3 regions of the Pseudomonas sp. MPC6 genome follow, and region 1 is predicted to be linked to each of the others. Evidence: predicted binding sites of a transcription regulator. Region 1 holds the regulator's gene; each other region holds the start of a gene.
The links. Region 1 encodes sigma-54, which starts transcription at its own class of promoters, with help from an activator protein. Its sites were predicted from a motif close to ANTGGCATNNANNTTGCTNT; they were not measured.

Region 1 (10,389 bases):
GTCAGCGCGCGCTATCAGGCAGCGCTGGCTTGAGTTTTCTATAAAAACCATCCAAGGCTGATTATGGGCACTGAAACACTGGCGATCGGAAGTGGACGAATGTTTCGTTACGCGTTGGGATCGCTGTTGCTGCTGGCGCGGGCATGACGTTATTGGTCGTCCATGGGCTGGCGTGGCTGGACCTGGAGCCGAAACTGTTACGCGCATTGCAAGGCGGGGCGATCTGCGCGCTGGGTACGGCGTTGGGCGCGGTGCCGGTGTTGGTGATTCGGCAGATGCCCCAGGCGGTCAGCGATACGCTGCTGGGCTTCGGCGCCGGGGTGATGCTCGTGGGGACCGTTGAACATCCGGTGATTCCCCCGCGAATCTGGCTGTTTGTGTTTGCCATCATCGCTCACAACATACCGGAAGGCATGGCAGTGGGCGTCTCGGCCGGCGGCGGGATGCCGGATGCCGACAGTTTGGCCATGGGCATCGCCTTGCAGGATGTGCCGGAAGGGCTGGTGATTGCGTTGGTCCTGGCCGGGGCAGGGATGTCGCGGGTCAAGGCATTCCTGATCGGTGCGGCGTCAGGATTGGTCGAGCCGGTCTTCGCGCTGTTATGCGCCTGGCTGGTCAGCCTGGCCGAGATGTTGCTGCCATTGGGGTTGGCGTTGGCGGCGGGGGCCATGCTGTTGGTGGTTACCCATGAAGTAATTCCGGAGTCGCGCCGGCATGGTCACGATAAGCTGGCCAGCCTGGGGTTGCTGGTCGGGTTTTGTTTGATGATGGTGATGGATACGGCGTTGGCGTGAAGAAAGTTTAAGATCAAAAGATCGCAGCCTCGTTGCACTCGACAGCTCCTACAGGTGCAACGAGGCTGCGATCTGTTGACGTTTACTCGCCTTCATCGAAGTAGTTGTTGATCAACGCCACCAGCGCATCCAGCGCTTCCTGTTCCTGCTCGCCTTCCGTGCTCAGATGAATTTTCGTGCCCTTGCCAGCCGCGAGCATCATCATCGCCATGATGCTTTTGCCATCGACCGTAGATTCCGGCGTACGTCCTACCCTGATCGAGCAATCCTTGAACTGACCGGCGACGCCGACAAATTTTGCAGACGCACGGGCGTGCAGGCCCAGCTTGTTGATGATTTCGATTTCCAGAGCAGGCATCGCGATGTGAATCCTTTAGCTGAGGTCGCGGTGGCGGACCTGGACGTTCTTCAGGGTTTTTTGCAGGGCCTGACCCAGACGTTCGGTCAGGTAGACGGAGCGGTGATGCCCGCCGGTGCAGCCAATGGCGATGGTGACATAAGCGCGATTGCTGGCCGCAAAGCGGGGCAGCCACTTGAGCAGGTAGGTAGAAATGTCCTGGAACATTTCTTCGACGTCCGGCTGTGCCGCCAGGTAGTCGGCGACCGGCTTATCGAGCCCGGACTGTTCACGCAACTCCGGCTTCCAGTAGGGGTTCGGCAGGCAACGCACGTCGAACACCAGGTCGGCGTCCACCGGCATGCCGCGCTTGAAGCCGAAGGATTCCACCAGGAACGCCGTACCGGGTTCCGGTTGATTCAGCAGGCGCAGCTTGATGGTATCGCGCAACTGATACAGGTTCAGGTTGGTGGTGTTGACCTTGAGATCGGCGAGGTCGGCGATCGGCCCGAGCAGGGTGGTTTCATCGCTGATCGCTTCCGCCAGTGAGCGGTTGGCGTTGCTCAGGGGGTGACGCCGGCGGGTCTCCGAAAAACGTTTGAGCAAGGTTTCTTCGTCGGCGTCCAGGTACAGGACATCGCACTGGATATGCCGGCTGCGGACTTCTTCCAGCAGCTCGGGGAAGCGCGACAGGTGGCTCGGCAAGTTGCGCGCGTCGATCGACACGGCAACCAGCGGCTGGGCCAGTTCGGTGTGGATCAGTGCACGTTCGGCCAGTTCCGGCAAAAGCCCGGCAGGCAGGTTGTCGATGCAGTAAAAGCCGTTGTCCTCGAGAACATCGAGCGCGGTACTTTTACCTGAGCCGGAACGGCCACTGACGATGATCAAGCGCATGATTACTGACCGTTTTGCTCGTCCAGGACAACCTGATACAAGGCTTCATTGCTCGGGGCGCTGCGCAGCTTTTCGCGTACTTCCTTGCGATCGAGCATGCTGGCGATCTGCCGCAGCAGCTCCAGGTGCGCATCGGTGGCGGCTTGCGGGACCAGCAGTACGAACAGCAGGTCGACCGGGGCACCGTCGATGGCGTCGAAATCGATGGGTGCGTCCAGATGCATCAAGGCACTGACGGGTGCGGTACAGCCCTTGAGGCGACAGTGGGGGATGGCGATGCCGTTGCCAAAACCGGTCGAGCCGAGTTTTTCACGGGCAATCAGAGCCTCGAAGACATCTTGCATCTCCAGATCCGGGACTTCTTTATGGATGAGGTTGGCAATTTGCTCGAGGGCTTTCTTTTTACTGCCGCCCGGCACGTTCACGAGGGAACGGCCGGGGGTCAGGATGCTTTCAAGTCGGATCATGGGTTGGGAGTGTTAACGACCGGTCGCGCCCTGGAGGAGGCTTTGGGTCTTTTCCTTATGCTTTTTGAGTTGTTTATCCAGCTTGTCGGTCAATGCGTCGATCGCCGCGTACATATCGGTATGTTCCGCGTTGGCGACCACTTCATTGCCGGGAATATGCAGCGTGGCTTCGATTTTCTGCTTCAGCTTTTCGACCGTCATCGTGACCTGCACGTTGGTGATCTTGTCGAAATGCCTCTCCAATCGTTCGAGCTTTTCGCCGATGTAGGTGCGAAGAGGTTCGGTCACTTCCAGTTGGTGTCCACTGATGTTGACTTGCATACAGCTTCTCCTTCGTTGCCAGTGCATAAAGCGGCAGGCAGAAATGCCTGCCACTGGAACGCTGTGGCGTGGCTCTACATCAACCGCTTGCGTTCGCTCGAAGGCGCGATCCCGAGGGATTCGCGGTACTTGGCGACGGTGCGGCGAGCCACCTGAATGCCTTGTGCCTCCAGTAAACCAGCGATCTTGCTGTCACTCAACGGCTTTTTCTGATTTTCCGCTGCAACCAGTTTTTTGATGATCGCGCGGATCGCCGTGGACGAGCATTCACCGCCTTCCGAGGTGCTGACGTGGCTGGAAAAAAAGTATTTCAGTTCATAGATGCCCCGGGGGGTATGCATGAATTTCTGCGTAGTCACCCGGGAAATCGTCGACTCGTGCATGCCCACCGCCTCGGCAATGTCATGCAGCACCAACGGTTTCATGGCTTCGTCGCCGTACTCCAGGAAGCCGCGCTGATGCTCGACGATCTGGGTGGCCACTTTCATCAGGGTTTCGTTGCGGCTCTGTAGGCTCTTGATGAACCAGCGGGCCTCTTGCAACTGATTGCGCATGAAGGTGTTGTCGGCACTGGTGTCGGCGCGGCGCACGAAACCGGCGTATTGGGCGTTGACCCGCAGCCGCGGCACCGATTCCTGGTTCAGCTCCACCAGCCAGCGCTCGTTGTCCTTGCGCACGATGACATCGGGGACGACGTATTCGGCTTCGCTGGACTCGATCTGCGAGCCAGGCCGCGGGTTGAGGCTCTGCACCAGTTCGATCACCTGGCGCAGTTCATCTTCCTTGAGCTTCATGCGGCGCATCAGCTGGCTGTAGTCGCGGCTGCCAAGCAGGTCGATGTAATCGCTGACCAGACGCTTGGCCTCGGCCAGCCACGGGGTCTTGGCGGGCAATTGGCGCAATTGCAGCAACAGGCATTCGCCCAGGTTGCGGGCGGCGATGCCGGCGGGTTCGAATTGCTGGATGCGATGCAGGACGGCTTCTATTTCGTCCAGTTCGATGTCCAGTTCCGGGTCGAAGGCTTCGAGAATTTCCTCGAGGGTTTCGTCCAGGTAACCCTGATTGTTGATGCAGTCGATCAGGGTCACGGCAATCAGGCGATCGGTGTCGGACATCGGTGCCAGGTTCAGTTGCCACAGCAGATGGCTTTGCAGGCTTTCACCGGCCGATGTACGGGTGGTGAAGTCCCACTCGTCGTCATCGTTGCTCGGCAGGCTGCTGGCGCTGGTCTGGTAAACGTCCTCCCACGCGGTATCGACGGGCAGTTCGTTGGGAATGCGCTCGTTCCAGTCACCTTCCTCGAGGTTATCCACCGTCGGGGCGGTTTCCTGGTAGGAGGGTTCCGACACGTCGGCATTGGGGAGCTGTTCGGCTTTGTCGGCCAAGGGGTCGGCGTTATCGAAGTCGTCGCCTTCTTCCTGGCGTTCGAGCATCGGATTGGACTCCAGGGCCTCCTGGATTTCCTGTTGCAGGTCCAGGGTCGACAATTGGAGCAGGCGGATGGCCTGTTGCAGCTGCGGTGTCATCGTCAGCTGCTGGCCCATTCTCAAGACTAGCGATGGTTTCATGGCAGGGGCTTAACACCTTATTCGCCGGCGCACATGCGCCATCCACTACAGGGCGCCGGAGCGCCAAACATAAGCAAATTATATGCCCGAAACTTTAGCGTTTGCCTAGAGCGCTGTAACAATAAAAAAGTGTTGATTTTTTATCGAGACAAGCGCTTGAGCGGCAAGGCGGACACCTCAACGCTACAGGCGGAACTCATGGCCCAGATACACTTCCTTGACCAGTTCGTTGGCCAGGATGGTGGCAGAGTCGCCTTCGGCGATCAGTTGCCCATCGTTGACGATGTAAGCGGTTTCGCAGATATCCAGGGTTTCGCGGACGTTGTGGTCCGTGATCAGCACGCCAATGCCCTTGGCCTTGAGGTGGTGGATGATCTGTTTGATGTCGCCCACCGAAATCGGGTCCACGCCGGCGAAAGGTTCGTCGAGGAGGATGAATTTCGGGTTGGTGGCCAGTGCCCGGGCGATTTCCACGCGGCGGCGTTCACCACCGGACAGGCTCATGCCGAGGTTGTCGCGGATGTGGTGGATGTGGAATTCCTGCAGCAGGCTTTCCAGCTCCTTGCGGCGACCGGCCTTGTCGAGTTCCTTGCGGGTCTCGAGGATCGCCAGGATGTTATCGGCTACCGAGAGTTTGCGGAAGATCGACGCTTCCTGCGGCAGATAGCCGATACCGGCTTTCGCGCGACCGTGCATCGGCTGGTGGCTGACGTCAAGGTCGTCGATCAGGACGCGGCCCTGATCGGCCTGTACCAGGCCGACAATCATGTAGAAGCAGGTGGTTTTGCCGGCGCCGTTAGGGCCAAGCAAGCCGACGATCTGACCGCTGTCGATGGACAGGCTGACGTCGCGCACGACCTGGCGGCTCTTGTAGCTCTTGGCCAGATGCTGAGCTTTCAGAGTTGCCATTACTGGGCCTTTTGCTCGTCGGATTTCTTTTTCGGCTGGATCACCATGTCGATGCGCGGGCGTTCTTCGGTGACTTTGGTGCCGGTGGCGCGGCCAGCGTTAGCCAGTTTCTTGACCGTGTCGTAGACGATTTTTTCGCCTTGGGTGACGTTGCCGTCCTTGTCGATGACTTTGGCGCGATCGATCAGCACAACGCGGTCTTGCGAGGCATGGTACTGGATCGTGACGCCATAACCCTGAACCGGCTTGGCGTCGCCGGCAGTCTGCATCTGCTCGAAGTAGGCCAGGTTGCCCACCGAGGTCACCACGTCGACGTCGCCGGAAGCGGTGCGGGTGATGGTCACGGTGTTGCCGGTGACCTTCATCGTGCCCTGGGTGATGATCACATCGCCTTTGTAGGTGGCGATGCCTTGCTTGTCGTCCAGTTGGGCGTCGTCGGCCTGAATGCGGATAGGCTGGTTTCTATCGTCCGGCAGAGCCCAGGCGCTCACGCTTCCCAGTGCTGCGCCCAGACTGAGCAAAATAGGGAGGGTTTTAACGAGCCTCATACTGTCCTCTTACGTTCGATAGCAGGTGTATCCTGCTTTCTTTCAAATACGCTTTCATGCCCGTGCCGGTCGACACGCCACCAGCGCCGTCGATTCTAACGGGTTGCACGGTCTGCGCATATTGCTGCTGCGGGAACACGGTCATGCGACTGCTGGTGATAATGGTCGTGCGCTTTTTTTCGTCGGTGCGGGCGATACGTACCGAGTCGATCAGTTCGACTTCGGTTCCGCCGGAATTGACTTCGCCGCGTTCGCTCTGCACATGCCACGGAAACTCGGTGCCGCGGAACATGTTCAGGTCAGGTTTGCTGACCAGCGTCACATCAGTGGCCTTGAGGTGTTCGACCTTGTCGGACGTCATGTCGTACTGCAATTTGCCGTCTGGCAGGTACTGCACGCTATGGGTGTTGGTCGCGTACCAGTCGATCCGGGTTTCATCGGCCTTGGCCACCGGCTTGTCGAGGAACCGCTCCGGACTGATGTTCCAGTAGCCGACCGCCGCGAAAAGGGCGGCGATGCAGCCGAACACCAGGAAATTGCGAATCTTTTTGCTCAGCATAGTGGGCTCACAGGTACGCGGCGTTGGCCGCATCGAGGCGGTCCTGGGCGCGCAGGATCAATTCGCAGAATTCGCGAGCGGCACCTTCGCCACCACGGGCCTGGGTGATGCCGTGGGCGTGTTCGCGCACGAAACTGGCGGCACTGGCCACCGCCATGCCCAGGCCGACGCGGCGAATGACCGGCAGGTCCGGCAAGTCGTCGCCGAGGTAGGCAACCTGTTCATAGCTTAGGCCGAGTTTGGCAAGAAGCTCGTCGAGCACCACCAGTTTGTCTTCGCGACCCTGGTACAGGTGTGGAATGCCGAGGTTCTTCGCGCGTCGCTCGACCACCGGGGTCGTGCGCCCGCTGATGATAGCGGTCTGCACGCCGGCTGCCATCAACATCTTGATGCCCTGGCCGTCGAGCGTGTTGAAGGTCTTGAATTCGCTGCCGTCTTCCAGGAAGTACAGGCGTCCGTCGGTCAGTACGCCGTCGACGTCGAATACCGCCAGTTTGATGCGCTTGCCGCGTTCCAGCAGGTCGGTCGTCATTACATTACTCCTGCACGCAGCAGATCGGACAGGTTGAAGGCGCCGATCGGACGGTCCTCCTTGTCCACCACCACCAGTGCGTTGATTCGATGGTCTTCCATGATTTTCAGGGCTTCGGCGGCCAGCATTTCAGCGCGAGCGGTCTTGCCGTGAACGGTCATGACCTGGTCGATGGTGGCGTGATGGATGTCGATGGCGCGGTCCAGGGTGCGGCGCAAATCGCCGTCGGTGAAGATCCCGGCGAGTTTGCCATCGGCTTCGAGAATCACGGTCATGCCCAGGCCTTTGCGGGTCATTTCCATCAGCGCGTCCTTGAGCAGGGTGCCGCGCTGGACCTGCGGCAGTTCCTGTCCGGCGTGCATGACGTTTTCGACTTTCAGCAGCAGGCGTCGGCCAAGGGCGCCGCCGGGGTGGGAAAAGGCGAAATCTTCAGCGGTAAACCCGCGGGCTTCGAGCAGCGCGACGGCCAGGGCATCGCCCATGACCAGGGCCGCGGTGGTCGACGACGTCGGTGCCAGGTTCAACGGGCAGGCTTCGTGCTCGACGTGCACGTTGAGGTTGACCTCGGCAGCCTTGGCCAGCGGCGAGTCGGGGTTGCCGGTCATGCTGATCAGTTGGATGCCCAGGCGCTTGATCAGTGGCAGCAGGGTCACGATTTCATTGGTCGAACCGGAGTTCGACAGGGCCAGGATGATGTCATCGCGGGTGATCATGCCCATGTCGCCGTGGCTGGCTTCGGCCGGGTGCACGAAAAAAGCCGTGGTGCCGGTGCTGGCCAGGGTGGCGGCAATCTTGTTGCCGATGTGCCCTGACTTGCCCATGCCGACCACGACCACGCGGCCTTTGCTGGCCAGAATCATCTCGCAAGCGCGTACGAAATCCGCGTCGATACGGGGCAACAAGCCGGTGACGGCTTCCAGTTCGAGGCGGATGGTGCGTTGTGCAGACTGAATCAGGTCGCTGGATTGGCTCATGTCGGAAATCGTATAGCCTGATGAAAAGGCGGCGATTATAGCGGTAATGATCGAAACCCTCACGCAAGTTCGTCGCGCTTTGTCACTCCCTGTTACTTAATCCCATCAAATACACGCTTTTACCCTGCCGGGTTGCTGAACATGAACCGGCTTGGGCCTTGGGCGCTTGGCCTTTGCAGTGATATAGTTCGCCGCCAGTTCGGCCCTGCCCGGGGAGGCATGTGCTTTCGCAAGAAAGCCAGGCGTCCGAGTGAGAGGCTGCATCGCAAGGAGTTTAGATGAGTGCCGATAACGCCTACGCGGTCGAGCTGAAGGGACTGACCTTCAAGCGCGGTGCGCGCAGCATTTTCAATAACGTCGATATCCGTATACCGCGCGGCAAGGTCACCGGCATCATGGGGCCTTCCGGGTGTGGCAAGACCACACTGTTGCGTTTGATGGGTGCCCAATTGCGCCCGACCAAGGGCGAAGTCTGGGTCAACGGCCAGAACCTGCCGAAGCTGTCGCGCAGCGACCTGTTCGATGCTCGCAAGCACATGGGCGTACTGTTCCAGAGCGGCGCGCTGTTCACCGATCTCGATGTGTTCGAGAACGTCGCCTTTCCGCTACGGGTTCATACCGAGCTTCCGGAAGAAATGATCCGGGACATTGTACTGCTCAAATTGCAGGCCGTGGGCTTGCGTGGCGCCATCGACCTGATGCCCGACGAACTGTCCGGCGGCATGAAGCGCCGTGTCGCGCTGGCCCGGGCGATTGCCCTCGATCCGCAGATCCTCATGTATGACGAGCCCTTTGTCGGTCAGGACCCGATCGCCATGGGCGTACTGGTGCGCCTGATCCGCCTGCTCAACGATGCGCTGGGCATCACCAGTATCGTGGTGTCCCACGACCTCGCCGAGACAGCGAGCATTGCCGACTACATCTATGTGGTGGGTGACGGGCAGGTATTGGGGCAGGGCACGCCTGACGAACTGATGAATTCCAGTGAACCCCGTATCCGTCAGTTCATGACGGGGGACCCTGACGGACCGGTCGCCTATCACTTTCCAGCGACGGATTACCGCGCAGATCTTCTGGGGAAGCGTTGATGCGCAAGATTTCACTGCTAGAACGAGTGCGCCGCTTCGGCCATTCCGGCATCGATGTGCTGGCCGTGTTTGGCCGTTCGGCGATATTCCTGTTTCATGCCCTGTTCGGCCGCGGCGGTATCGGCGGCGGTTTCGGGCTGCTGGTCAAGCAACTGCATTCGGTGGGCGTGATGTCCCTGGTGATCATCGTGGTCTCCGGGGTGTTCATCGGCATGGTGCTGGCGCTGCAAGGGTTCAACATCCTGTCCAGCTATGGATCGGAGCAGGCGGTCGGGCAGATGGTTGCGCTGACGTTGCTGCGTGAACTGGGGCCGGTGGTCACCGCCTTGCTGTTCGCCGGGCGCGCAGGTTCGGCCCTGACGGCCGAAATCGGCAACATGAAGTCCACCGAGCAATTGTCCAGCCTGGAAATGATCGGTGTCGATCCGCTCAAGTACATCATCGCCCCGCGCCTGTGGGCCGGCTTCATTTCCCTGCCGGTGCTGGCGATGATCTTCAGCGTGGTGGGTATCTGGGGTGGTTCGTGGGTGGCCGTCGACTGGCTGGGGGTCTATGAAGGCTCCTACTGGTCAAACATGCAGAACAGCGTGACCTTTGCCGACGATGTGCTCAACGGCATCATCAAAAGCATCGTCTTCGCCTTTGTCGTGACCTGGATCGCCGTATTCCAAGGCTATGACTGCGAGCCCACTTCCGAGGGGATCAGTCGTGCCACTACCAAGACCGTGGTGTATGCCTCTTTGGCAGTGCTCGGCCTGGACTTTATTCTGACCGCCTTGATGTTTGGAGATTTCTGATGCAAAACCGCACCCTGGAAATCGGTGTCGGCCTTTTCTTGCTGGCTGGCATCCTGGCTTTGCTGTTGCTGGCGTTGCGGGTAAGTGGCCTGTCCCCGAGCGCAACGACCGATACGTATAAACTTTATGCCTATTTCGACAATATCGCCGGTTTGACGGTCAGAGCTAAAGTGACCATGGCCGGTGTGACCATCGGCAAGGTCACGGCGATCGATCTGGACCGCGACAGTTTCACCGGCAGAGTGACCATGCAGCTTGAAAAATCGGTGGATAATCTGCCGACCGACTCCACTGCATCTATCCTGACCGCTGGCCTGTTGGGCGAGAAGTACATCGGTATCAGCGTGGGCGGCGAAGAAGGCTTGCTCAAGGATGGTGGAACTATCCACGACACCCAGTCGTCGCTGGTGCTCGAGGACCTGATCGGTAAATTCCTGCTCAATACCGTTAGCAAAGAAGCCAAATGAGGAGTTTTTGAATGATCTCTACCTTGCGACGTGGCCTGTTGATATTGCTTGCGGCCTTGCCGTTGATGGCTAACGCAGTGGCGGCGCCGTCGGCGCACGATCTGATAAAGGACACCACGACCCGGATGCTGGCA
Region 2 (10,389 bases), 740 kb from region 1:
CAGGCACCCGGGCGACTTGCCAGCCGGTGGTTTCAGCGAGCACCTTGTTGATCTCGCCCAGTTGCGGAATGCGGTCGTGGGGCAGACCGAGTTTTTCGATACCGTCCAGGTATTCCTGGCACGCACGCCCTTCGATCACTTTCAGTTGGCGAGTGATCAGCGTGTTCCACACCGCGTGTTCTTCGGCGGGGTAGTCGATAAAACCTTGCGCATCGGGCTCGCGAGCCACGTAGTGCGTCTGCTTCATGCTGCTCTCCTGCTAGGGGATTTCGTTCTTGTTATGTCCTGCTATGGACTTAGAAATACCCCAAGGCGTTCGGCGTTGCAGCAGGTGGTTTGCAGCGGGCGCAGGAAAAAACCACGGTTTTCGTAAAGTATTCGTTACGGTTTGCCGGGTGCCGCGCAAGTATTGAGATCTGCGGGCTTGAAATGGCTTCCAGGTGTCACATAATCTTGACGACTATCTGAGCGCCTCAGCAGAAAAATACACTCAAAGGCATTGGCACATCTGTAGGAGCTGGCTTGCCAGCGAAAGCGGTGTGTCATTCGATACATGTATTGGCTGACACACCGCCTTCGCTGGCAAGCCAGCTCCTACAGGTGTGCACGGGCATCAACTCATTCACCGAATTTTCGGGCCTTTATATGCGTATCAAAGTCCACTGCCAGAACCGCATCGGCATTCTGCGCGACATTCTCAACCTGCTGGTGGAGTACGGGATCAACGTCGCTCGCGGCGAGGTCGGCGGTGAGCATGGCAATGCCATCTACCTGCATTGCCCGAACCTGATCAACATTCAGTTCCAGGCACTGCGGCCGAAATTCGAATCGATTGCCGGGGTCTTCGGGGTCAAGCGTGTAGGGCTGATGCCCAGCGAGCGTCGGCACATGGAGCTCAATGCCTTGCTCGGCGCGCTGGAGTTTCCGGTGCTGTCGATCGACATGGGCGGCTCGATCGTGGCGGCCAACCGCGCGGCGGCGCAGTTGCTCGGGGTGCGCGTCGATGAGGTGCCGGGGATCCCGTTGTCGCGCTACGCCGAGGATTTCGACTTGCCGGAACTGGTGCGCGCCAACAAGTCGCGGATCAACGGGCTGCGGGTCAAGGTCAAGGGCGACGTGTTTCTCGCCGACATTGCGCCGTTGCAATCGGAGCATGACGACAGCGAAGCCATGGCCGGCGCGGTGCTGACCCTGCATCGCGCGGATCGGGTGGGGGAGCGCATTTATAACGTGCGCAAGCAGGAACTGCGCGGTTTCGACAGCATCTTCCAGAGTTCGAAAGTGATGGCCGCCGTGGTGCGCGAAGCTCGGCGCATGGCGCCGCTGGATGCGCCGCTCTTGATCGAAGGCGAAACCGGCACCGGCAAGGAGTTGCTGGCGCGCGCCTGCCACCTGGCGAGCCCCCGTGGCCAGTCTCCGCTGATGGCGCTCAACTGCGCCGGGCTGCCGGAATCCATGGCCGAGACCGAGTTGTTCGGCTACGGCCCCGGGGCCTTCGAAGGGGCGCGGGCCGAAGGCAAGCTCGGGCTGCTGGAGCTGACGGCGGGCGGTACGCTGTTTCTCGATGGCGTCGGCGAAATGAGCCCGCGGCTGCAGGTGAAATTGCTGCGCTTCCTGCAGGACGGATGCTTTCGTCGCGTCGGCAGTGATGAAGAGGTTTACCTGGATGTGCGCGTGATCTGCGCGACCCAGGTCGACCTGTCCGAGCTGTGCGCACGGGGGGAGTTTCGCCAGGATCTGTATCACCGCCTGAACGTGTTGTCGTTGCACATCCCGCCGTTGCGCGAGTGCCTGGACGGGTTGACGCCGCTGGTGGAGCACTTCCTCGATCAGGCCAGCCGGCAGATCGGTTGCCCGCTGCCGAAACTGGCGCCGGCGGCGATGGAGCGGCTCAGCCACTACCATTGGCCGGGCAATGTCCGGCAACTGGAGAACGTGTTGTTCCAGGCGGTTTCGTTGTGCGAGGGCGGGACGGTCAAGGCCGAGCACATTCGACTGCCGGATTATGGGGTGCGTCAGCCCCTTGGCGATTTCTCGCTGGAGGGCGGGCTGGACGAGATTGTCGGGCGCTTCGAAAAGGCGGTGCTGGAGCGGCTGTATTCCGAGCATCCGAGCAGTCGGCAACTGGGGAAGCGGTTGGGGGTTTCGCATACCACCATTGCCAACAAGTTGCGTGAGTACGAGGTGGGCAAGACGGAGTCATAGCGGGCACTTGCGGTGTTTGTTCCGGCCTCTTCGCGAGCAAGCCCGCTCCCACATTTGATCGCGTTTTTCCTGGAGGAACCCGGTCAAATGTGGGAGCGGGCTTGCTCGCGAAGGCGGTGGCGGCCATTACCCGAGACCAATCCTTGCCGCCTGACGGCATGACACCGCCGGTTTTTCGTCTCCAACCCATTCCCCCAATCCCCTCTGAACCCCTCAACCCCCTTGTTTGCCGGCCCCTGCACCGCCAGAAAAAAGTTGGTCTGCAAATTGCTTATGGCTCAGCAGTACAGCACTGGGCGGCAAACGTCCGGCAGGCAGAGGAAAGAGTGTGGACAAGTACCTTTATGTGGCAATGACCGGCGCCAGCCAGAATGCACTGGCGCAGAAGGCTCATGCGAACAACCTGGCGAACATCTCCACCAACGGCTTCCAGAAAGACCTGGAGCAGGCGCGTTCGATGCCGGTGTTCGGTGACGGCTTTGCGGCGCGGGCGTTTGCCCTGACCGAGCGCCCGGCCACCGACTTTTCCCCTGGTGCGCTGGTAGAAACCGGCCGCGACCTCGATGTCGCCGTGCAAGGCAACGGCTGGATTGCGGTGCAGAACCCCAACGGCGGCGAAAGCTACGTGCGCACCGGCAGCCTGAACGTCGACGCCCTCGGCGTGTTGCGGGCCGGCAACGGCATGCCGGTGCTGGGCAATGGCGGGCCGATTGCCGTGCCGCCCGAGCAGCAGATCGAAGTGGGCGAGGACGGCAGCATCAGCATTCGGGCGATGGGCGAGGGCCCGCGGGTGATGGCGCAAGTCGACCGGATCAAACTGGTCAACCCGGACTTCAAGAACATGACCAAGGGCCTGGACGGTTCGATCCACACCAAGGACGGCCAGCCGGCGCAGGCCGATGCCAACGTCAAGCTGGTGTCCGGCTTCCTCGAGTCGAGCAACGTCAATGCCGTGGAAGAGATGACCTCGGTGCTGGCCCTGGCCAAGCAGTTCGAACTGCACGTCAAGATGATGAACACCGCCAAAGAAGACGACCAGGCCATGGCTCGGGTCTTGCAGATCTAATAATCATCAGAACGTCGCGCCGTAAAACAGGCGCACGAGGAGAATCGAATGCTTCCGGCTCTATGGGTTGCCAAAACAGGCCTGTCCGCCCAGGACACCAACCTGACGACCATTTCCAACAACCTGGCCAACGTCTCGACCACGGGTTTCAAACGTGACCGCGCCGAGTTCCAGGACTTGCTCTACCAGATCAAGCGCCAGCCAGGCGCCCAGTCGACCCAGGACAGCGAACTGCCGTCGGGTCTGCAAGTGGGCACCGGTGTGCGCATCGTCGGCACCCAGAAAAACTTCACCGCCGGCAGCCTGCAGACCACCGAGCAACCGTTGGACATGGCCATCGACGGCCGCGGTTTCTTCCAGATCCTGCAGCCGGACGGCACCACGTCCTACACCCGTGACGGTACCTTCCACCTCGACTCCAACGGCCAGATCGTCAACGCCAGCGGCTTCGCCCTGGAACCGGCCATCGTCATCCCGAACGACGCCCAGACCTTCACGGTCGGTCGCGACGGCACCGTGTCCATCACCGTGGCCGGCAACCCGGCCGCCCAGGTGATCGGCAACCTGCAAACCGCCGACTTCATCAACCCGGCCGGCCTGCAGGCAGTGGGCAACAACCTGTTCCTGGAAACCGCCGCCAGCGGCGCGCCGCAAGTCGGCACCCCGGGCCTGGCGGGTTTCGGCACCACGCTGCAGAACACCCTGGAAACCTCCAACGTCAGCACCGTTGAAGAGATGGTCAACATGATCACCACTCAACGCGCCTACGAGATGAACTCCAAGGTGATTTCCACCGCCGACCAGATGCTCTCGTTCGTCACGCAGAATCTGTAATCAAGTCCATGGGGCGGCCACGTGGTCGCCAGCAACACCGTGAGGTAGGGTCATGAATCGCTTTGTATCTGTCCTGGCACTGAGTGGGATCACCGCGCTCGCGGGTTGTGTCGCCCCACCGCCCAAGCCCAATGACCCTTACTACGCCCCGGTGTTGCCGCGCACGCCACTGCCGGCGGCGGCCAACAACGGCTCGATCTACCAGGCCGGTTTCGAACAGAACCTGTACAGCGACCGCAAGGCGTTCCGGGTCGGTGACATCATCACCATCACCCTGAACGAGCGCACCCAGGCCAGCAAGAACGCCAATTCGCAAACCGCCAAGAACAGCAAGACCGACATCGGCCTGAGCTCGTTTTTCGGCGGCGGCCTGAGCACCAACGATCCAGTGGGCAGCGGTAACCTGAGCCTGGACGTCGGTTACGCCGGCGACCGCGCGACCAAGGGCGACAGCAAGTCCGGCCAGAGCAACAGCCTGACCGGTTCGATCACGGTGACCGTCGCCGACGTCTTGCCCAACGGCATCATCGCCGTGCGCGGCGAGAAGTGGCTGACCCTCAACACCGGCGACGAGCTGGTGCGGATTGCCGGCCTGGTGCGCGCCGATGACATCGCCACCGACAACACCGTGTCCTCGACCCGGGTCGCCGACGCACGCATCACCTATTCGGGCACCGGTGCCTTTGCCGACGCGAGTCAGCCAGGCTGGTTCGACCGTTTCTTCCTCAGCCCGCTGTTCCCTTTCTAGGTGGCCACGTTGAATTTGAGAAGTCTCATCGTTGCGGCCTTGATGGTGTGTGCAGCGTCCAGCGTCCAGGCCGAGCGCCTGAAGGACATCGCGAGCATTTCCGGGGTGCGCTCCAACCAATTGATCGGCTACGGCCTGGTGGTCGGGCTTAACGGCACCGGCGACCAGACGACCCAGACCCCGTTCACCCTGCAGACCTTCAACAACATGCTCTCGCAGTTCGGCATCAAGGTGCCGCCGGGTTCGGGCAACGTGCAATTGAAAAACGTCGCGGCCGTGTCGATCAGTGCCGACCTGCCGGCGTTCGCCAAGCCGGGTCAGCAGATCGACATTACCGTGTCCTCCATCGGCAACTCCAAGAGCCTGCGCGGCGGCACCTTGCTGCTGACCCCGCTCAAGGGGATCGACGGCAACGTCTACGCCATCGCCCAGGGCAACCTGGTGGTCGGCGGCTTCGATGCCGAAGGTCGCGATGGCTCCAAGATCACCGTCAACGTGCCCTCGGCCGGGCGCATCCCCGGTGGGGCCTCGGTCGAGCGTTCGGTGCCGAGCGGGTTCAACCAGGGCAACAGCCTGACCCTGAACCTCAACCGTTCGGACTTCACCACCGCCAAGCGCATCGTCGACAAGATCAACGACCTGCTCGGCCCCGGCGTCGCCCAGGCCATCGACGGCGGCTCGATTCGGGTCAGCGCGCCGCTCGATCCCAGCCAGCGCGTCGACTACCTGTCGATCCTCGAAAACCTCGAAGTCGATCCGGGCCAGGCGGTGGCGAAAGTCATCATCAACTCGCGCACCGGCACCATCGTGATCGGCCAGAACGTCAAGGTATCGCCGGCCGCCGTGACCCACGGCAGCCTGACGGTGACCATCACCGAAGACCCGATCGTCAGCCAGCCCGGCCCGCTGTCCAACGGGCAGACGGCAGTCGTGCCGCGCTCGCGGGTCAACGCCCAGCAGGAAGCCAAGCCGATGTTCAAGTTCGGCCCGGGCACCACCCTCGACGAAATCGTGCGGGCGGTGAACCAGGTCGGCGCCGCGCCGGGTGACTTGATGGCCATCCTCGAAGCGCTGAAACAGGCCGGCGCCTTGCAAGCCGACTTGATCGTGATCTGAGGATGACGACCATGGACATGCGCAAGGGCGGAGTGGGGGTCAGCAGCAGCGACTCGGGGTCCTATTCGGACCTCAATCGCCTCAACCAGCTCAAGGTCGGCGACAAGAACAGCGACGGCAACCTGCGCAAGGTCGCGCAGGAATTCGAGTCGCTGTTCCTCGGCGAAATGCTCAAATCCATGCGCTCGGCCACCGACGCGCTGGGCCAGGACAACCCGCTCAACACCCCGGCGGCCAAGCAGTACCAGGAAATGTACGACCAGCAGCTCGCCGTCTCCATGTCCCGCGAAGGCGGCGGCATCGGCCTGGCGGACGTGTTGATGCGGCAGATGGCGAAGAACAAACCGCTGGCGCCGGGCGAGGCCGCTGCCGCGTCCGCCGCCAAGCAGGCAGCCGCGAAAGCCGCGGTGGAAACACCGATCGCCGCCGGCACGACCGCCACCCACGGCCCCTTGTCGCGCCTCAATGGCGAGCGACCGCTGTGGGCTTCGCGCTCGGTACAGTCGACCGCGAGCGCGGGCGAGGGCGCGCATCACAACGACATGGCCCTGATCAACCAGCGACGCCTGGCCCTGCCACCAAAACTGGCCGACCGCTTGCTCGCCGGGCTGGTACCGTCGGCATCGACCAAGACAGCGACCACGGCGCCGTCCGCCACCACGGCGCTGAACCAGGTCCAGCTGCCGCCAAGCACTCCAACCGGCGCCGGCCCCCTGTACAACGGCGACTGGCTGACCGCACAAACCGATACCGCCGCCAGCGGGCGCCTGCAGATCCAGGGTCGTGCCATGGCGCAAATCCCCCTGGCCCCGGCGAAAAAAGCCTTCAGCTCCGCCGACGACTTCGTCAGCACCATGCTGCCCATGGCCAAGGAAGCCGCCGACCGCATCGGCGTCGATCCGCGTTACCTGGTGGCCCAGGCCGCCCTGGAAACCGGTTGGGGCAAATCGGTCATGCGCGCCCAGGACGGCAGCAGCAGCCACAACCTGTTCGGCATCAAGGCCGGCAGCAGCTGGCAGGGCGACTCGGCGCGGGCGATCACCAGCGAATTCAGAAATGGCGCAATGGTCAAGGAAACGGCGCAGTTCCGTTCCTACGCCTCGTACAAGGACAGCTTCCATGACCTGGTGACCTTGCTGCAATCGAACAATCGTTATCAAGACGTGGTGAAATCCGCCGATAACCCGGAACAATTTGTGCGCGAGTTGCAGAAGGCCGGTTACGCCACCGACCCGGACTACGCCAGCAAGATTTCGCAGATAGCCAGGCAGATGACCAGTTACCAGAACTACGCTGCGGCGGGCGTTTCCACCACGCCTTTATAGGCATAAGGGTCTGAATCATGAGTTTGCTCAATATCGGGATGTCGGGGCTGGCTGCAGGCCATTCTTCGTTGCTGACGACTGGCAATAACATTGCCAACGTCGACACCGCCGGGTATTCACGCCAGCAAACTGTGCAGAGCAGCAAAGGCTCCAATCAGTACGGCAATGTATTCATCGGCTCCGGTACGACGTTGTCTGACGTACGTCGGGTCTACAACAGTTACCTCGGCGCGCAGTTGCAGACCACCACTTCGCTAAATAGCGATGCACAGGCTTATCTGGGCCAGGCAACCCAGGTGGACAAGCTGCTGTCCGATGGCAGCACTGGCATCACCAAGTCGCTGCAATCGTTCTTCGCGTCCTTGCAGACGCTGTCCGGCAACGCCAACGACACCGCCGCGCGCCAAGCGCTGTTGACCAACGCGCAGGGGTTGAGCAGCCGCTTCAATGCCATCTCGCAGCAACTGAGTCAGCAGGGCTCGTACATCAACGATCAGTTGGGTGCGATGGCCGAACAGGTCAACAAGCTGGCTGCTACCGTTGCCTCCTACAACAAGAAAATCAGCGAAGTCAGCGGTTCCGGTGGTACACCCAATGAGTTGCTGGACCAACGCAACGAAACCGTGCGCCAGCTCTCCGAACTGGTCGGCACCCAGGTCACCGAAAACAACGGCAGCCTGGATATTTACCTGGGCAGCGGCCAGCCGCTGGTCATCGGCAATACTGTCAATGCGTTACGCGTAGAGGCCGACAAGGCTGACCCGACTCGTTCCGCGATCATCATGGATCGTGGCTCTTCCACGATCGATATCACCAACGTGGTCAGCGGCGGCGAGATGGGCGGCCTGTTGCGTTACCGCGACGATGTGCTGTCGCCGGCAGTCAATGGGCTGGGTCGGATCGCCATGGTAGTGGCCGACCAGGTCAACAAGCAGTTGGGGCAGGGGCTGGATCAGAGCGGCAATTTCGGCTCGGCATTATTCAACGACATCAACAGTGCTCTCGCCATCAGCCAGCGCAGCATTGCCAATGGCAACAACAAACCGGCGTCCGGCAATCTGGACGTGACCATCAAAGACACCAGCAAGCTGGTGGCCAGCGATTACCAAGTGACCGTCACCGACAAGGGCTACAGCGTTCGTCGTCTGTCGGACAACACCGACATGGGCAACTTCACTTTCGATAAGTCCCCGGTACCGGTGATTGATGGTTTCAGCCTGAGCCTCAACGGTTCGGTCAGTGCCGGCGACACTTTTAAGGTCACCCCGACCCGCGGTGCAGCGGCTGACATGACCACTGTCATGACCGACATCAAGCGTCTGGCCACGGCCGCACCACTGACCTCTACGAATGCCCAGGGCAATGACGGTACCGGTGCGGTCAGCCAGCCGAACCTGAGCACCAGCCTGGACATCTACAATCCGGTGCAGCGTCAGGACGTGCAAAATGCGGTCAAGGCGGCAATGCCAATACGCTTGCTGATGACCAGCAGCACCGCGTACGAGGTATTCGACGCCAAGGGCGGCAGCATCGGCAAAGGCAATATCGTGCCCGGCCAGAACAATGGGCTGGATATCCAGGTGCCCTTCACCGACGGTTCCGGCGCGGCGAAAACCTTTGGTGTGGCCATGACCGTTAGTGGCAGCCCGGCCGAAGGCGACAGTTTCAATATCGCGATGACCGCCCCGGGCAGCACCGACAACCGCAACACTCAAGCGCTGCTCGGTCTGCAAACCAAGGCCACGGTCGGTGCTACTACCACCAGCCCGGGCGTCAGTTTGACCGACGCCTATGGCGGCCTGGTGTCGACGGTCGGCTCCAAGACCAAGCAAGGTCAGATGGACGCCACCGCCACCGGCGCCATCCTGACCCAGGCCAGGGATTCGCGGGATTCGCTGTCGGGTGTCGATCTCGATGAAGAGACCGGCAATTTGATCAAATTCCAGCAGTACTACTCGGCCTCATCGCAGATCATCAAGTCTGCGCAGGAAATCTTCAGCACTCTGCTCAATGCCCTTTAAGGAGCCGTAGAACATGCGTATTTCTACTGCACAGTACTATGCGACAACGGCCGCCAACTATCAGCGCAACCTCAATAACCTGATGAAGTCGGCCGAGCAGGCCAGCAGCGGTGTGAAGCTGACGACGGCCGCGGATGATCCTGTGGGTGCGGCGCGGTTGATGCAGCTTGATCAGCAGAAATCGATGCTGGATCAATATTCCAGCAACATCAGCGCGCTGGGCACGGCCCAGGCTCAGGAAGAAAGCGTGCTGAACAGCATCAATGACTTGCTGCAAAAAGTCAGCGAGCTGACGGTGCGTGCCGGCAGTGCCTCCTTGAGCGACGACGACCGCAAAACCATCGGCGCGGAAGTCGGGCAGGCCGAGGAGCAGTTGCTGAGCTTGATGAACAGCAAGGACGCCAACGGCAAGTACATCTTTTCCGGCGCCAGCAACAACACCCCGCCTTTTGCACGCAATAGCGATGGCACCTACAGCTATCAGGGTGACCAGACCCAGCTGCAACTGAAAATCGGCGACTCGATGGCGCTGGGGCTCAACGACACGGGCTGGGAGGTTTTCCAGCAGGCGATCAACTCCAGTCGCAGTTCGACTACCCTGACGGCGCCAGCGGTCGATGACGGACGGGTCTCGCTGTCGCCCGGCGTGGTGAACTCAGGCCCGTCTTTTGATTCGAGCTTCCGCAGCGGCGGGCCCTACACCCTGTCGTTCACCAGCAGCACTCAGTTCTCGATCAAGGATTCGGTGGGTAATGACGTGACCGCGGAGGCGAGCCAGGGTGGCAAGTTCGACCCCGATGCCAAGGGCGGTTCCGATATCACTTTCCGTGGGGTGACCTTCGCGTTGGATATCACCTATAAGGCAGGTGACGACCCGGCTAACGCCGATACCGTGATCACCGGCCACAGCTTTAAATTGGAGGCCAAGCCGGATAGCTTCGTAAGCTCGCGCTCGCCGGGCAACAGCTCGACCGCTTTGGTCAGCCAGGCGTCGGTTACCAATGCGGCGAAATACCAAAGCTTTTTCCCTGAAGGCGGGGCGGTGCTGAAGTTCACCAGCCCGACGACCTTTGA
Region 3 (10,389 bases), 1.4 Mb from region 1:
TGACGGAACAAGCCGTGCTCATAACGAATGCCGTAGCCGTGCCCGGCGATGCCGAGGGTCGACATGCTTTCCATGAAGCACGCGGCCAGACGACCGAGGCCACCGTTGCCAAGGGCCGCATCGGGCTCCAGCAGGCGGATGCGCTCAAGGTCGACGCCGAGTTCGGTCATGGCCTCGCGGGCCACATCCAGCAGGCCGAGGTTGCTGAGGCTGTCGTAGAGCAGCCGGCCGATAAGAAATTCCAGGGAGAGGTAGTAAACCCGTTTCTGACCTTTGCGGTAGATCTGCCGGGTGTGATCCATCCAGTGCTCGACCATGTGATCGCGCGCTGCCAGGGCTATGGCCTCGAACCAGTCGTGGTCGAAGGCGTGATCCGGGTCTTTGCCCACCGCATAGGTGAGCTTGGTCAAGACGGCGTCGCGAAATGCGGCCACCTCGGCTTCGCGAACAAGTGGTTCTTGAGTCATCAATAGGACCTCGGGCAAGCGTGGAATAGTTGAGCCTAGACGGTCAGACAGGTCGTTGGAACTCTGGTTCGGCAGTTTTCCCCGTTAGTGTGAGATAGATCCACATTACCTTGTCGCGCACCGGAAAGAATGCAGGGCCCGTGCCGGAATACAGCGCTCATTGGACATTCATGAAAAAAACTGGCGAAAGGTTGTTCAAAAATCCACCAGTCCCGGTATGATCGCGCGCCCTGATGCACACGCTGGTAACAATCGATGATGAAGTCCAACCTGATCGCCGCCGCGGAGATCGATCGCCTCGATACCTGGGCCAAGTACTCTGCGCCGATGTGCGGTTCCTGCGTGTCCAGCTGCTGCACGCTGCCGGTCGAGGTCAAGATCAAGGATCTGATCCGTATCGGTATTGTCGACGAATTCGAGCGCGGCGAGCCAGCGAAGAACATCGCCAAGCGCTTGCAGAAGGAAGGGATCGTCGAGCGCTACAACCAGAAGTCCGAGATCTTCACCCTCCAGCGCATGAGCAACAACGATTGCCTGTACCTGGATCGTAAGAGCCGTCTGTGCACTATTTATGAAAAGCGCCCGGATACTTGCCGTAATCACCCGAAAATCGGGCCGCGGCCGGGGTATTGCGCGTACAAGCCCAAAGAAGTGGCGCGTGAGACCAGCGAGAGCCGTCGGAGCCTCGAGAAATTCTGATCCGGAATCTCGCTGCCTGAGCGGGCCCCTTCGCGGGCAAGCCCGCTCCCGCAGGGATTGGTGGTGTTCACAGAATCTGCGTCCAACACCACCCCTGCAGGAGCTGGCTTGCCAGCGAAGGGGCCAGAACAAACACCACACAAACCCCAGACATAAAAAAACGCCCCTGGATCTCGCGATCCGGGGGCGTTTTTTTAGCTGCTAACTAAGTCGAAACTCAGTTGCTGCTTTTCTTGGCAGCGCGGGTACGCTCGCTTTCGCCCAGGATCTTCTTGCGAAGACGGATGGACTTAGGAGTGACTTCGCACAATTCGTCTTCTTGAACGAATTCCAGAGCCTGCTCCAGGGTGAAGCGGATAGGCGGAACCAGAGCGATGGTTTCGTCTTTACCCGAAGCACGCATGTTGTCGAGCTTCTTGCCTTTGGTTGGGTTGACGCCCAGGTCGTTGTCGCGGCTGTTGATGCCGACGATTTGACCTTCGTACACGTCTTCGCCGTGACCCAGGAACAGTTTGCCGCGAGCTTGCAGGGTTTCCAGCGAGTAAGTCAGCGCCTTACCGGTAGCTACCGATACCAGCACGCCGTTCTGACGGCCGGACATGTCGCCGGACTTCATCACGTCGTAACGGTCGAAGATCGAGGTCAGGATGCCAGCGCCCGAAGTCAGGGTCAGGAACTCGTTACGGAAACCGATCAGGCCACGTGCCGGGATGTTGTACTCAAGGCGCACACGGCCCTTGCCATCCGGAACCATGTTGGTCAGGTCGCCTTTACGGATACCGATCTGTTCCATGATCGAACCTTGCGATTCTTCCGGCAGGTCGATGGTCACGTTTTCGTACGGTTCGTGCTTGACGCCGTCAACCATGCGGATGATCACTTCCGGACGACCAACACCCATTTCGAAGCCTTCGCGACGCATGGTTTCGATCAGTACGGACAAGTGCAGCTCGCCACGGCCAGACACTTTGAACTTGTCGGCGGTGTCGCCTTCTTCAACGCGCAGGGCAACGTTGTAGAGCAGTTCCTTGTCCAGACGCTCTTTGATGTTACGGCTGGTGACGAACTTGCCTTCACGGCCGCAGAACGGCGAGTCGTTAACCTGGAAGGTCATCGAAACGGTTGGTTCGTCAACGGTCAGCGGCTTCATCGCTTCGACGTTCAGTGGGTCGCACAGAGTGTCGGAGATGAACAGCGAATCGAAGCCGCTGATGCAGACGATGTCGCCGGCAGCTGCTTCGTCAACGTCTACACGGTGCAGGCCGTGGTGACCCATCAGCTTCAGGATACGACCGTTACGGCGCTTGCCGTCGGCATCGATCGCTACAACCTGGGTGTTCGGCTTGACGCGACCACGAGCGATACGGCCAACGCCGATGATGCCCAGGAAGCTGTTGTAGTCCAGTGCCGAGATTTGCATCTGGAACGGACCGTCACGGTCAACTTTCGGCGCCGGTACGTTGTCGACGATCGACTGGTACAGCGGGGTCATGTCTTCAGCCATGTCGGTGTGTTCCAGACCGGCAATGCCGTTCAGGGCCGAGGCGTAGACGACTTTGAAGTCCAGCTGTTCTTCGGTAGCACCGAGGTTGTCGAACAGGTCGAAGATCTGGTCCAGAACCCAGTCCGGACGCGCGCCTGGACGGTCAACCTTGTTGATCACCACGATTGGACGCAGGCCGGCTTCGAAAGCCTTCTTGGTCACGAAACGGGTTTGCGGCATAGGGCCGTCTTGAGCGTCAACCAGCAGCAGAACGGAGTCGACCATCGACATAACGCGTTCAACTTCGCCGCCGAAGTCGGCGTGGCCCGGGGTGTCCACGATGTTGATGTGGTAGCCGTTCCAGTTGATGGCGGTGTTTTTCGCCAGAATGGTAATACCGCGCTCTTTCTCCTGGTCGTTGGAGTCCATCACGCGCTCGTCGTTGAGCTCGTTGCGCTCCAGGGTGCCGGATTGACGCAAGAGTTTGTCTACCAGGGTGGTTTTACCATGGTCAACGTGAGCAATGATGGCGATGTTGCGTAGATTTTCGATCACTTGTGTATCTCGATCAGAGGATTCGGTGTGCTGACAAGTCTTGGCAGCGATTTACAGTAGAGTCAGGCCTTGCCGTTACAGCTTGACGGCAGAGTCGGGGGGCCGGTGACGCAGGCCACAGGCATACAGCCCCGGGCTCTTAGCTCGGTCGATAAACGCGCACATTGGCATGCCCCTCACTGAGCAAATGGTGGGCATGCAGGCGACTCATCACGCCTTTGTCGCAATACAGCAGGTACTGGCGAGTAGGGTCCAGTTCCTTGAAACGAGCGTTCAATGCATAAAACGGCATCGTCTGTACCTCAATGCCAGCGAGTTCCATCGGCTCGTCTTCAGCGGCATCCGGATGACGGATGTCGATGATGATCTGACCGGCCAGTGCTTCGCTGACTTCTTCGATCTGCAAATCCTGGCCCAATTCGTCGATCACTCGATCGATCGGCACCAGCTTGGCGTTCTCGAGCGCACGCTCAAGGACTGCCATGTCGAACTGCTGTTCTTCGTACTCCACGCGTGGACGCTTGGCGTGGGTCTTGGGGTTCACCGAGATGACCCCGCAATATTCCGGCATGTGCTTGGCGAAGTCGGCGGTACCGATTTCGTTAGCCAGGTCGATGATGTCCTGCTTGTGACTGGCGATCAGCGGGCGCAAGACCAGCTTGTCGGTCACGCAGTCGATCACGGACAGGTTCGGCAGCGTCTGGCTCGACACCTGGGAAATCGCTTCACCGGTGACCAGCGCTTCGATTTCCAGCCGATCGGCAATACGGGAAGCAGCGCGCAACATCATACGCTTCAAAACTACGCCCATATGACTGTTATCGACTTTCCCGAGAATTTCTCCCAGTACTTCCTCGAACGGCACACTGACAAATAACACGCGTTGGGAGCTTCCGTACTTCTTCCAGATGAAATGCGCGACCTCCATGACGCCCAGTTCATGGGCACGCCCGCCCAGATTGAAGAAGCAGAAATGGCTCATCAGCCCACGGCGCATGATCTGGTAGGCGGCAACGGTGGAATCGAAGCCGCCGGACATCAGTACAAGCGTCTGTTCCAGGGCACCCAGCGGATAACCGCCGATGCTGTTGTGCTGGTTGTGGATCACGAACAACCGTTTGTCGCGAATTTCGATGCGGACTTCGATTTCCGGCTCTTTCAGCGAGATTCCGGCGGCGCCGCACTGACGACGCAGTTGGCTGCCGACGTATTTCTCGACGTCCATCGAGCTGAATTCATGCTTGCCGGCCCGCTTGCAGCGCACCGAAAAGATTTTCCCGGCCAGCGCCTCGCCGAAGTGCTGCTTGCACTTGGCAACGATGTCGTCGAAATCGCCCAACGGGTATTCGTCGACCTGCAGGAAATGCGCGATACCCGGCATGCAGCTCAGGCGCTCGGTCATCTCCTTCAGGGCCTTGGGCTCGCTGACGCGGGTTTCCAGCTCGAGATTGTCCCACACACCGTTCACCACCACAGCCGGGTCCAGGTCGCGGAGCACGGTACGGATGTTTTTGGCCAACTGGCGGATGAAACGCATCCGTACCGGGCGGCTCTTGATGGTGATCTCGGGAAAGACTTTTACGATTAGTTTCATGAAAACAGCGCGCGCTGGGCCAGCCGAAAAAGGGGGGCGCGGATTATAGCGGAAATTGCTCAAGGTTTAACCAGTTAATCTACAGAAGGTTTGTCGCGCACCAAAACAGGTCATTTATTGAATTTGGCGCCACATTACAGGGCGTGAATTTGTTCTTTCTGACTGATCAAGCCTTTATAAGCGTGATATTGGGGCAAAAAAACCATGATGGGGCACTGGCATGCAATTTGCTCCCTTGTGAGGCAGGTTGCCTTGGCAGAGTATTCGCGCCGGCATCACCCACATTCCAAGGGCATCCACTACCCAAGCCCGAATCCACCCGGAGGACACTATGTCGAAGTCGGTTCAACTCATCAAAGATCATGACGTCAAGTGGATTGATCTGCGCTTCACGGACACCAAAGGCACTCAGCACCACGTGACCATGCCGGCTCGCGACGCGCTGGATGACGCTTTCTTCGAAGAAGGCAAAATGTTCGACGGTTCCTCCATCGCTGGCTGGAAAGGCATCGAAGCCTCCGACATGATCCTGATGCCGGACGACAGCACTGCCGTTCTCGACCCTTTCACCGAAGAGCCGACCCTGATCCTGGTCTGCGACGTGATCGAGCCTTCGACCATGCAAGGCTACGACCGTGACCCACGTGCGATCGCCAAGCGTGCCGAGGAATACCTGAAGTCGACCGGTATCGGCGACACCGTATTCGTTGGTCCAGAGCCTGAATTCTTCATCTTCGACGAAGTGAAGTTCAAGTCCGATATCTCCGGCTCCATGTTCAAAATCTACTCCGAACAAGGTTCGTGGATGTCCGACCAGGACGTGGAAGGCGGCAACCGCGGCCACCGTCCAGGCGTCAAAGGCGGCTATTTCCCTGTTCCGCCATTCGACCACGACCACGAAATCCGTACCTCCATGTGCAACGCCATGGAAGAAATGGGCCTGGTCATCGAAGTTCACCACCACGAAGTGGCGACTGCCGGCCAGAACGAAATCGGTGTGAAGTTCAACACCCTGGTAGCCAAGGCTGACGAAGTTCAGACCCTGAAGTACTGCGTACACAACGTTGCCGACGCATACGGCCGCACCGCGACCTTCATGCCTAAGCCACTGTACGGCGATAACGGTTCGGGTATGCACGTTCACCTGTCCATCGCCAAAGATGGCAAGAACACCTTCGCTGGCGAAGGTTATGCCGGCCTGTCCGACACCGCCCTGTACTTCATCGGCGGCATCATCAAGCACGGTAAGGCCCTGAACGGCTTCACCAACCCGTCGACCAACTCCTACAAGCGTCTGGTCCCAGGTTTCGAAGCGCCAGTGATGCTGGCCTACTCGGCTCGCAACCGTTCGGCTTCGATCCGTATTCCATACGTGTCCAGCCCTCGCGCTCGCCGTATCGAAGCTCGCTTCCCGGATCCGGCAGCCAACCCGTACCTGGCCTTCGCTGCCCTGGTAATGGCCGGCCTGGACGGCATCCAGAACAAGACTCACCCTGGCGACGCTGCTGACAAAAACCTGTATGACCTGCCGCCTGAAGAGGCGAAAGAGATCCCACAAGTTTGCGGCAGCCTGAAAGAAGCCCTGGAAGAGCTGGACAAAGGTCGTGCGTTCCTGACCAAAGGCGGCGTTTTCAGCGACGACTTCATCGACGCTTACATCGCCCTGAAAAGCGAAGAAGAAATCAAGGTACGTACCTTCGTACACCCACTGGAATACGAGCTGTACTACAGCTGCTGATCCGGTAGCGCTGCGACACGCGGCGTGACAAAAGAGAGGCCTCCTTCGGGAGGCCTTTTTTATGCCCACGATTCCACGATCGACGAAGAACCCCTGTGGGAGCGGGCTTGCCCGCGAAAGCGGACTATCTGACACATTGATGTTGGATGTGCCGGCGCCTTCGCGGGCAAGCCCGCTCCCACAGGGAACTGCAGTGTTTTGGGAGATATGAATACATTCCAAAATGCTTACAACTTGGGTCAACCACCACCCCTGACCTATGCTGCACCCCAACGCTTTCGTTTCTGGTCGCCTTTATGCGTCGTTGTCCTCCATTCATCCTGTTGCTGATCGCCCTGCCCGCCGCAGCGCAGATCTATAAGTACACTGACGCCAACGGCAACACTGCCTACAGCAACCAACCGCCCGACGGCGTGAAGGCGCAGCCGGTCGAGCTGCCGCCGCTCAACAGTGTCGAGCCGCTGACGCCAAGCGCACCCGCGCCACCTGCCGACGCCGCCAGCCGCGAGCAGCCTCGCAGTACCTACGAGGTGCTGGAGTTGACCGGCCTGCCGACCACCGAAGCCCTGCGCGCAAACAACGGCACCTTCACCGTCAACGTATTGATCAAGCCACGCCTGCAAGGTCCGCATTTGTTCAGGCTGTTGCTGGACGACCAACCCTACGGCCAACCCAGCAATGTGCCGATCCTGCAGCTGGTGAACATTGATCGCGGCTTGCACAGCCTCGCGGTGCAGGTCATCGACGGGGAAAACATCGTCCAGCAGAGCCGGAGCGTGACCTTCACCGTACAACGGGTGCATAAGCCGTGAGGCGCTGGCTGTTGATCGCATGCTGGATCGCCCTGCCCGTAGCGGCCGACGTGTTCACCTACATCGACGCCCAGGGCAATCGGGTCTTCACCGACCGGCCAGGCGCAGGCAACGCCAAGCGAGTGCCGATTGCCCCGAGTAATCGCATGTCAGCCCACCCGACCGCCGCAACCCCCGTCGCTGCAGGTAAAAAGACCGAAGCCAAGGCACCTTTGCACTACGACATGCTGCGAGTGCTGGTCCCGGAGCCCGACGCCACTGTCCGCAGCAGCGCCGGCGAACTGATCGTCAGCGTCACCAGCGAGCCCGGCCTGCAACGCGGTCACCGCTTCCGCCTGCTGCTGGACGGCGCGCCCGTTGCCGAACCCGGCCCCAGCCCGGTCTTTCCCCTGAGCAACGTCGACCGCGGCAGTCATCACCTGTCCGTGGAGATCCTCGACGAACAGGGCCGCACCGTCGAACGCACGGCCAATCAGCCATTCCACATGCTGCGCATATCCCTCGCGCAGAAACGCCAGGTCAAACCCTGTGCGCTCGCTGACTACGGCCAACGACCGGAATGTCCACCCAAGGACAAACCCGAAGAAGAAAAAAATTCCTTCCTGCCTTTCTTCTAACCTCGCCCAGCTTTGCGCACTATATTGGGGCGACAAGCTGCCCCATACCCACTCGCCACCCCATTTTGGTTCGAAAATACCCGTCAAAGCTGGCAGAACGCCACGCAAGCGAGCGTCAAACGTCTGTTTCAGGCCTCAAACGCTTCTTTTCGGAGCCTTGGTTTGGTTTTTGCATTTTCCTTGTACCAACGCTTGTTTCTTGCGCACGCTCCGCTCCAAAAGAGGTCCTGATGACCATAAGCGACGCACTACACCGTTTGCTACTCGACAACCTGACCACCGCCACCATCCTGCTCGATGCCCAACTGCGTCTTGAGTACATGAACCCGGCGGCGGAGATGCTCCTGGCCATCAGCGGTCAGCGCAGCCATGGGCAGTTCATCAGCGAATTGTTCACCGAATCCCCCGAAGCGCTGAATTCCCTGCGCCAGGCGGTCGAGCAGGCGCACCCGTTCACCAAGCGTGAAGCGATGCTCACCGCCCTCACCGGCCAGACCCTCACCGTGGATTACGCGGTGACACCGATCCTGGCCAACGGCGCCACCATGCTGCTGCTGGAAGTCCACCCCCGGGACCGTCTGTTGCGGATCACCAAGGAAGAGGCGCAGCTGTCGAAGCAGGAAACCAGCAAGATGCTGGTGCGCGGCCTCGCTCACGAAATCAAGAATCCGCTGGGCGGGATTCGCGGCGCGGCGCAATTGCTCGCCCGGGAATTGCCGGAGGAAAGCTTGCGTGACTACACCAACGTCATCATCGAAGAAGCCGACCGCCTGCGTAACCTGGTCGATCGCATGCTCGGCTCCAACAAACTGCCGTCCCTGGCCATGTGCAATATTCATGAAGTGCTCGAGCGCGTCGGCCAACTGGTCGAGGCTGAAAGCCAGGGCTGCATCACTTTGGTGCGCGACTACGACCCCAGCATTCCCGACGTGTTGATCGACCGCGAACAAATGATCCAAGCCGTGCTGAACATCGTGCGCAACGCGATGCAGGCCATCAGCACCCAGAACGAGCTGCGCCTGGGCCGCATCAGTTTGCGCACCCGCGCCATGCGCCAGTTCACCATCGGCCACGTGCGCCATCGCCTGGTGACCAAGATCGAAATCATCGACAACGGTCCGGGCATTCCCGCGGAGCTGCAGGAAACCATCTTCTTTCCCATGGTCAGCGGCCGCCCGGACGGTACCGGGCTGGGCCTGGCCATTACCCAGAACATCATCAGCCAGCACCAGGGCCTGATCGAATGTGACAGCCATCCAGGCCACACCACCTTCTCGATCTTTCTGCCACTGGAACAAGGAGCCACATCGACATGAGCCGTAGTGAAACCGTGTGGATCGTCGATGACGACCGTTCTATCCGTTGGGTCCTGGAAAAAGCCCTGCAGCAAGAAGGCATGACCACGCAAAGCTTTGACAGCGCCGATGGCGTGATGAGCCGCCTGGCGCGCCAGCAGCCGGATGTGATCATCTCCGACATCCGCATGCCCGGCGCCAGCGGCCTGGACCTTCTGGCGCGGATTCGCGAACAACACCCACGGCTGCCAGTGATCATCATGACTGCGCACTCCGACCTGGACAGCGCTGTCGCGTCCTATCAGGGCGGCGCGTTCGAATACCTGCCCAAGCCGTTCGATGTCGACGAAGCGGTTTCCCTGGTCAAGCGCGCCAACCAGCACGCCCAGGAACAGCAAGGCCTGGAAGTCCCGGTCGCGCTGACCCGCACCCCGGAAATCATCGGTGAAGCGCCGGCGATGCAGGAAGTGTTTCGCGCCATCGGGCGCTTGAGCCATTCCAATATCACCGTGCTGATCAATGGCGAATCCGGTACCGGTAAAGAACTGGTGGCCCACGCCCTGCACCGTCACAGCCCACGAGCATCTTCACCGTTCATCGCGCTGAACATGGCAGCGATCCCGAAAGACCTGATGGAGTCCGAGCTGTTCGGCCATGAGAAAGGTGCGTTCACCGGTGCGGCCAACCTGCGTCGCGGGCGTTTTGAACAAGCTGACGGCGGTACGCTGTTCCTCGATGAAATCGGCGACATGCCAGCGGACACTCAGACTCGCTTGTTGCGGGTGCTGGCGGACGGTGAGTTTTACCGCGTCGGCGGTCATGTGCCGGTGAAGGTCGATGTGCGAATCATCGCCGCGACTCACCAGAATCTGGAAACCCTGGTGCACGCCGGGAAATTCCGCGAAGACTTGTTCCACCGCCTGAACGTGATCCGCATTCATATCCCACGGCTGTCGGACCGTCGCGAAGACATCCCGACCCTGGCCAAGCACTTCCTCAGCCGCGCCGCGCAAGAACTGGCGGTGGAGCCCAAGCTGCTGAAAAGCGAAACCGAGGAATACCTGAAGAACCTGCCGTGGGGCGGCAACGTGCGCCAGCTGGAAAACACCTGCCGCTGGATCACAGTGAT

Region 2: a site for sigma-54 is predicted at 2,460-2,479, ahead of ELQ88_RS26035 (flagellar basal body rod protein FlgF). Genes of this name have one in related genera too.
Region 3: a site for sigma-54 is predicted at 5,013-5,032, ahead of glnA (glutamate--ammonia ligase). Genes of this name have one in related genera too.

Annotation. Positions count from the first base shown of each region.
Region 1 is NZ_CP034783.1:5,933,058-5,943,446, reverse strand. It holds gene ELQ88_RS29700 (superoxide dismutase) at 1-33, shown strand, start outside; partial or broken gene ELQ88_RS29695 (ZIP family metal transporter) at 64-794, shown strand; gene ELQ88_RS29690 (HPr family phosphocarrier protein) at 877-1,152, opposite strand; gene rapZ (RNase adapter RapZ) at 1,168-2,025, opposite strand; gene ptsN (PTS IIA-like nitrogen regulatory protein PtsN) at 2,028-2,492, opposite strand; gene raiA (ribosome-associated translation inhibitor RaiA) at 2,505-2,813, opposite strand; gene ELQ88_RS29670 (RNA polymerase factor sigma-54) at 2,888-4,381, opposite strand; gene lptB (LPS export ABC transporter ATP-binding protein) at 4,565-5,290, opposite strand; gene lptA (lipopolysaccharide transport periplasmic protein LptA) at 5,290-5,838, opposite strand; gene lptC (LPS export ABC transporter periplasmic protein LptC) at 5,825-6,397, opposite strand; gene ELQ88_RS29650 (HAD family hydrolase) at 6,405-6,929, opposite strand; gene ELQ88_RS29645 (KpsF/GutQ family sugar-phosphate isomerase) at 6,929-7,903, opposite strand; gene ELQ88_RS29640 (ATP-binding cassette domain-containing protein) at 8,182-8,991, shown strand; gene mlaE (lipid asymmetry maintenance ABC transporter permease subunit MlaE) at 8,991-9,788, shown strand; gene mlaD (outer membrane lipid asymmetry maintenance protein MlaD) at 9,788-10,255, shown strand; gene ELQ88_RS29625 (ABC transporter substrate-binding protein) at 10,267-10,389, shown strand, end outside.
Region 2 is NZ_CP034783.1:5,197,645-5,208,033, reverse strand. It holds gene phhA (phenylalanine 4-monooxygenase) at 1-247, opposite strand, end outside; gene ELQ88_RS26040 (sigma-54-dependent transcriptional regulator) at 646-2,205, shown strand; gene ELQ88_RS26035 (flagellar basal body rod protein FlgF) at 2,534-3,271, shown strand; gene flgG (flagellar basal-body rod protein FlgG) at 3,320-4,105, shown strand; gene flgH (flagellar basal body L-ring protein FlgH) at 4,158-4,853, shown strand; gene ELQ88_RS26020 (flagellar basal body P-ring protein FlgI) at 4,896-5,969, shown strand; gene flgJ (flagellar assembly peptidoglycan hydrolase FlgJ) at 5,981-7,294, shown strand; gene flgK (flagellar hook-associated protein FlgK) at 7,312-9,315, shown strand; gene ELQ88_RS26005 (flagellar hook-associated protein 3) at 9,329-10,389, shown strand, end outside.
Region 3 is NZ_CP034783.1:456,603-466,991, reverse strand. It holds gene ELQ88_RS04160 (glycogen/starch/alpha-glucan phosphorylase) at 1-467, opposite strand, end outside; gene ELQ88_RS04155 (YkgJ family cysteine cluster protein) at 726-1,166, shown strand; gene typA (translational GTPase TypA) at 1,384-3,204, opposite strand; gene thiI (tRNA uracil 4-sulfurtransferase ThiI) at 3,344-4,798, opposite strand; gene glnA (glutamate--ammonia ligase) at 5,130-6,536, shown strand; gene ELQ88_RS04130 (DUF4124 domain-containing protein) at 6,833-7,348, shown strand; gene ELQ88_RS04125 (DUF4124 domain-containing protein) at 7,345-7,965, shown strand; gene glnL (nitrogen regulation protein NR(II)) at 8,196-9,281, shown strand; gene ntrC (nitrogen regulation protein NR(I)) at 9,278-10,389, shown strand, end outside.